2 regions of the Paenibacillus sp. LBL genome follow, and region 1 is predicted to be linked to the other one. Evidence: riboswitches for the same ligand, from Rfam matches in the RefSeq annotation. Region 1 holds a riboswitch; the other holds the start of a gene.
The links. Region 1 has a riboswitch for cyclic di-AMP ahead of M2277_RS05885 (C40 family peptidase). Riboswitches for the same ligand answer to the same signal wherever they lie in the genome.
Positions count from the first base shown of each region.

Region 1 (3,419 bases):
TCTGGTTGGTGCCGCAGCCTTGTTCCGGTGATGACAAATTTAATGCTTGGGTAGTGGATAGAGCAGTGGATGGAATAAAGCTTAGATAGAGATCATTTGGCAGGGAAATAGAATTGGAATTAGACGGGTCTTATAGCCAGTAGTTATAAAAAAGCCGCCCATAGAAGGGCGGCTTTCATTATGTATCAGGGAAGCGGGAAACGGGGCGATCATTTTTTTGCTATTGGGGAGTCCGTCACATGTAATGAGTGATAAGTGTGAACCGTAAACCGTCATCCGTTTGTGCATAGGATTCGACTTTTTGGTTTTCTTATGGTTTGTTTGTATCCGACAAACAAGCGGTTGCCCGCACTTTCCCGCCCGCCGGCGGTAACCGCCGGCTCCAAACCCGCACGTGAGGAATACCTGTAGGCTTGGAGCCGGCGGCTGCCGTTACCCCATATACTTCGATGCGTCAAACGATATTATTGCGTTATGATTGGCATGTTCTATCAGTGACGAGAGTTTGGTTACCTCGCGTTCCTTCTTGCGCGCTGCCGCCTGATAAGCTTCAGGATCATACAGAGCGACGTTGAACAGCGTCGTGGCGTTGTCTCCGCTTCCCCGGCTGCTTTGACGCTCAAGCTTCTTGCGAGAGCCGAGGTGTGCAAGCTGTCCGATATCACCGCGAATGTGTTTCGCCAGCTCGATTGCTTCCATGATCGTTATGTCGGAACCATTCCAGGAGATCGTCTGCGTTGTGTTGGAGAGGGCCATCAGCAAATCCAGTTTTCTGAAATCCGCCGCCGCCGATTCAATCTCTTCCGTAATGACATCTACACTCCGCGCGGGATACTCAGCCGTTTCTCCTTTTTCAATGATCGTACTGCTGTTATTCAGACGCTCCGACGCCAGCTGGCTCATAAGACGATGAATTGCTGCCCGTACGGCTAAAGCTTCAGCCATTGTGATTTGACTCATTCGTAATGGATCACCTCTATGATTTCTTTTCTGATATAGTTAAACGCAGGATCCTGTAAAAAGTTGCTAAACGTTTTAAGAAAATGGAGTAAGAGGAATACGCTAGAGTTACATAATTGTCATGACTATGTGAGATTGTTAACAGAAATCAGGCTGCGAAATTCGATTATTCCGACAGCGGGTAACATAAAACGATAGATTCTTAGGATATTATTGACAGCATCCTTGCTTGTATACTATATTAAGAGAAGTTACAAAATGTTAATGAATTTTTGCCGAATTTCGTTTGTGAAAACGGGGGAACCGTCTTGGGTGAATTATTCTTGTACTAAAGAGAGTATAGGGAACCTTCAACCGAACCCTTAGCTAACTCCGTAGGCATCGAAGGAGAGAACATATTTTGAAGAAATTTGTCATCACATTGCTTGGGTCTGCAATTATTTTTTCTTCAGGTGCCGTAACAGCATTTGCTGATCAACAACCGAACTTTCAGCATCAAGTGAAACAATTGGTAGGAACTCCATATAAATGGGGCGGAACGACCACCAGTGGATTTGATTGCTCCGGATTTATACTGTACATGTTTAGAAATTTTGATATAGATCTTCCACGCACATCCCAAAGCCAGGCTAAAGCCGGGGTTTATGTGGATCGCGAAGACCTGCGGGTTGGAGATCTGGTGTTCTTCAATACAAGCGGCAGCGGAATTTCGCATGCAGGAGTTTACATTGGCGAAGGTCAATTTGCGCATGCTTCCAGCAGCAAGGGTGTAAGAATCAGCAAGCTTAGCGATTCTTATTATGAGCCGCGTTATGTAACGGCGCGTCGTGTACTGAGTCAAGAAAACTATGCGAAACTGGTAGGCAGTCCAAGCTAATTGAGAAACGCAGTTTTTCGGGAAGTATAATACATATTAAGAAAGCCTGACAAAGATCCATCTTTGTCAGGCTTTCTTTTATTGAGGGATGCTAGACCTGATCACTTTATTCCTTTACAACAGAAGCATTCACAGCGCCTTCCATCTGATTATTATAAGTCCGGAATAGTCCCAGACGCCAGAAGGCGGCTCCCTTTAGATCATAGCGCTTGGCGAGACCCAGCTTATCATCTACGGAAGACGGAGTTTCACTGCTTAAGCTGATGCCGAGCAGGAGCTTTTGTTTAGGAACACCCGCTTGGAGTGCAAGCTGAATCGCCTGATCTACAAGACTGTTAGGCTCGGGTACCTGCGATTTGGTGCCGACCGGGTTATACTGATAAGCCATAATGATGAGATCATCTGCTATGGAGGCAAGAGTCTTGTAATCATAGCCTTTATAGGCACTGTTCAATGGCGGCACGGCCAATGACAGGGAGATGTCCTTCGGTAAAGAAGCCTTCAGCTGTTTGACATAATCGTTAAGCAGCTTCTGCTGCTGCCCTGCATCCAATTTAAAGCCGAGCCCTTCAAAATCGAGAACAACTCCGCCGAAGCCGTTGTCCGTAACGGCTGTCGTTATGCCCTCAATCGATTTCTGCCGAAGGGTGCTGTCACTCAGAACCTTGGTCAGTTCACCATTACCATCCAAAGCATAAACCATAAGATGCGGTTTAATGTTCTGATCCGCTGCATCCGCCACAATGGATTGTGGCGTTACATCACCGGCAGATGCAGGCAAGCGGTACTCTTTACCCTCAAGCGTAAATTGACCTTCGCGGTCGATGCGGCTCCACCCGAAAGCGACTGAGTTCATGGAAGGTATTATATCGCGTTCCTGATAGGATTCTAGAGCATAGAAGGCTCTCAAATGCATCTCCCGCTGCGGAGATGTCAGGGAAACCGTACGCGTAGCCTGGTTCCAGCCCACGTCGACACCGAATTGGCTGCTGAACGAGCTGAGCGGAATCAGCACGCGCCCTTCCCGCTGTACTGGTGGTGCCGCGAGCGTAACTTTTTTCCCGTTCACGGTTGCAGTTTTACTGCCCACCTGCAGCAATACCTCCGTTGCTTGCCCCTTCAGGCTGCCGATCGCTTTCACCGTTTGCGTCTTGCTGTTCCAGGTGATCTCAATTCCGAGCGCTTCGCCAACGGTCCGGAATGGAACATAAGTGACACCGTTGTCTATCCTCGGAGCAGCATCAAATTTCAGTGGAACATCATCCAGCATGACCGCAATAACCGGTGCTGCGGCGGCATTACTGATATTCGTGGCAGTACCCAGCAAGGATAGGGCCAGAACGGTGGCGGCCGCTGTTTTTCCTACATGTTTATGTAACATACTCCGTATTCCTCCAACTCATCATATAATAGTAGATTGGCCTTGCATGGAATGGTAATCTAGCATATGCAATTATAGCAAAATTTTCATAGAGTTCCAATTACATGATGTCATAGAATAGATAAGAGCAGGCATGTTGATTTTTTAAACTTTCAAGTATAATAAATACAGGAATTCATACATAACCTGATGATTACATGC
Region 1 covers NZ_JARXYU010000002.1:139,418-142,836, forward strand. Annotated here, with positions in the region: gene M2277_RS05875 (ROK family protein) at 1-31, shown strand, start outside; gene M2277_RS05880 (hypothetical protein) at 433-960, opposite strand; cyclic di-AMP (ydaO/yuaA leader) riboswitch at 1,224-1,357, shown strand; gene M2277_RS05885 (C40 family peptidase) at 1,361-1,837, shown strand; gene M2277_RS05890 (stalk domain-containing protein) at 1,944-3,218, opposite strand.

Region 2 (3,419 bases), 450 kb from region 1:
CAATCCAGTAGTGCTGAAAGCGGATGTCGCTTCAAACAGCACTTCCAAAAAATGTTCTTCCAGCATTCCTTCTGAAATGGTCAGCAATAGGGAAACTCCCAGCACAACCACCAGAGAACTCATGACAACGGCCAGTGCGCGCATAACGGTTTCGCCTGCTATTTTGCGCTTGAAGGCATGGATTTGACCACCCCCGCGAAAGGTTTGGATCGTAGCTAATATGAGTACAACAAGTGTATTGATCTTAATACCGCCGCCTGTCCCTCCGGAAGCAGCACCAATGAACATCAGAATAATAATGAAGAACTGAGAAGCTGCCAGCATACTGCCGATATCAATCGTATTAAACCCCGAGCTTCGTGGCGTTATGCCTTGAAAAAAAGCAGCCAGTACTTGTTCGCTCCCACTCAATTGGCCAAAGGTTGACGGATTCCAGCTCTCCATAAAGTATATAAATAGAAAACCGAGCAGGGACAGCGTTCCTGTCCCGACCAGAACAACCTTGGAGTGAAGCGAAAGTTTTTTCCATGAACGTTTTTGGAATACATCCACAATGACGATATAGCCGAGACCTCCAATGATAAATAACAGGACAATCGTAATATTGACGATCGGATCGCCAACGAAGGGTGTCAGGCTGTCAGACCACAGGGCGAAACCGGCATTGTTGAATGCGGAAACGGAATGGAAAAGGGCGTAATAGGCCGCCTGCCCCCATCCAAAATCCGATTGCCAACGAAGTGTTAGAACAATCGTTGCCAGTGCTTCAAATGCGAAAGCGATAAGTACCATGTACATTGACAATTTAACCAAACCTTGTGCCGAAGTTGAATAGGTGGTTTGCTGGATGATGAGCCGTTGTTTCAAGCCAATCCTTTTCCCCAAAACAATGGCGACCATGACACCAAAGGTCATAAAGCCAAGTCCGCCAATTTGGATCAACATCATAATGATGACTTGTCCAAAAGTTGAAAACACGCTGCCGGTATCCAAGACAACGAGTCCGTTTACGCATATTGCTGACGTGGCCGTAAATAATGCATCCAGCAGACCAACTGAACTTCCGGTGGAGGAAGAGTGGGGAAGCGCCAGCAATGCGGCTCCGATTAATATCAATGTGAAAAAAACAAGCATGATGAGTTGAGGAGGGCTCATCTTTTTCTTAAGCTTGTTGATGAACAACTCCATTTTGCCAGGAGCGGAATGTTGTGTATTTCGATCGTTTGAATTTATAGAGGGTCTTCTCACAAATTCCACTCCCATTTCTTATTAATCTTCGTCCTTGGCATACATTTCTCTGTTTTGGAATAAAGACGAGTCTATTACTTTTCCGTGACTTATTTTTAGATATTGGACTTCTTGATCTGTTTTTATTTTTAGCAAACCGGTGTCAAAATCGGTATTCAACTCTTTGAAAAATAGTCCGCTGGCTACAGGGTTGCCCCCGGATTCCTTATTACCGATTATATAATGAGGACCCTCTTTGAAAACGGCGACTCGAATCCCTCGTTCATGGGTGTCAGTAATTTGTTCATCCATCCTCTGAACTGCCACGATGTGCAGATCCGTTTCGCCAATCTGGTTTAGGAGTTCGTTGACAAACGACCCGCGCGTAATTTCTTGCCATCGTGTTTGTCCAGACTGCCCGATGATGAGTTGGGTAGTATGAAGGTTCTTGGCAGTTTCTGCTATGATTTCGGAAGCCTTGCGATCTTTGTTTGGTTTGACGATAAAGGTTGCCCCATATTCGTCGCATTTCATTTGCCACTCAGCCATATACCTTTCTTGTGTCTGATCAAGCTCATTCTCCCGTAAGGGTATAACGCTCAACACAAACAGGGGACACTGAAGCAGATTGGCTAATTCACCGCCTCGGCGGATGAGGCGTTCGCCGTTCGGACCATAATACACGCATACCAGTATTTTTTCGTTGTTCAGCAGATAAATCATTCCTTTCTTATTCCTCAGTAGACGGTAATTACCACATTAGCTTAAATTAAAAAGGCCTGGTTGCAGAGATATATCTGCTTCCAGACCTTGGCTGTACGAATTTTGGACAAGTCAAAGTAGAAGAGTGTTCTCTCCCAAGACGCTGACGAGGTTAGCTGTCGGATTCGGGATTGAGAGTTCCCGTTCCTTCTTCATCAGAAAGAATTCACCCCTAAAGCTTAAGCAGCTTTTGTTGGTTCCCCCGTTCCTCATAGAGGATTAAGCGTAATGCGTATAAAATTTATTGTAATAAATATTATGCTAAAATAAGCTAAAAGTAAACAGTCTGCCATGGGCAATGAATGTCATTCATGGGTTGAGGTAGAATTCAATCTTTGTTTTGTATATACTCGTTTCAAGTTATTATTTGATTACACGAAGGTTACTTACATATCCGTACCGTCTTTTTCCTTCACGGGGTTAGCTAATCCAAACTTCTTAACCAATGGTTTGATGGTTAACCCCTGCACGAGAAGTGAGAAAAGGACAACACTAAACGTGAGCACGAGTATATCGTCGCGGCCGGCGAAGGTTGAAGGCAAACTTAAGGCGAGTGCGATGGATAAGCTGCCCTTTAACCCTCCCCAATTCAAAACCATTTTCCATGATGAAGGGAAGGGTCTCAGGAAGTACAGGCTCGCGTAGACGGCCACAGTCCTACCGATGAGAACGATCAGAATGGCGGCACCGATTAACGCCCATTTGTCTGCGAAGTTAATATGTTTGATTTCGAGACCGATCATCAGGAATATCAATGAATTTGCAATCAACGTGATGACGTCCCAGAACGAATTAATGTTCATCTTGGTCGTCTCCGACATCCCGATGCGCGCTCCGTAACTGCCGAAAATCAAGCCGCCCACGACGACGGCAATCACACCGGATACATGGAAATGCTCGGCGATAAAGAAACTTCCGAAGAAGAGGAGCATTGAGAACGCAATCTCCAACGGATAATCGTCATAGAAGCGAATGAGCTGTGAGAATAGATACCCAAGCAAGCCTCCAACTGCGATACCGCCGACACTGAACTTGAGAAAGAGTAATAGGCCGCTGCCTGCTCCCGCCCAGCCCATTTCCATATATGTAAGTAAATAAACGGAGGAGATCTGAAACAACACAACGGCAATTCCGTCATTAAACAACGATTCCCCTTCAATAATCGTCACGATTTTCTTCGGTACGCCTAAAGACTTGAAGATGGAGATGACACTGATCGGATCTGTGGCGCTCATTAAAGCCGCAAAGGTAAATGCAACGACTAAAGGTAATCCCATAAGCCCGTACATGGCAAGAGCAATAAGAAGAAAAGAGAGCAAGGTGCCGCCAAAAGCAAGGGCAAGCACCGGCTTGCCTTGTTCACGAAGATGCGAGAATGGGAGCTTTAGCGTAGCATCCCCGAGAAGGATTGGCAGGAACAGGGAAATAAT
Region 2 covers NZ_JARXYU010000002.1:587,928-591,346, forward strand. Annotated here, with positions in the region: gene M2277_RS07785 (TrkH family potassium uptake protein) at 1-1,188, opposite strand, end outside; gene M2277_RS07790 (universal stress protein) at 1,270-1,950, opposite strand; cyclic di-AMP (ydaO/yuaA leader) riboswitch at 2,075-2,225, opposite strand; gene M2277_RS07795 (cation:proton antiporter) at 2,376-3,419, opposite strand, start outside.
Region 2: another riboswitch for cyclic di-AMP. It lies ahead of M2277_RS07790 (universal stress protein); the one in region 1 lies ahead of M2277_RS05885 (C40 family peptidase).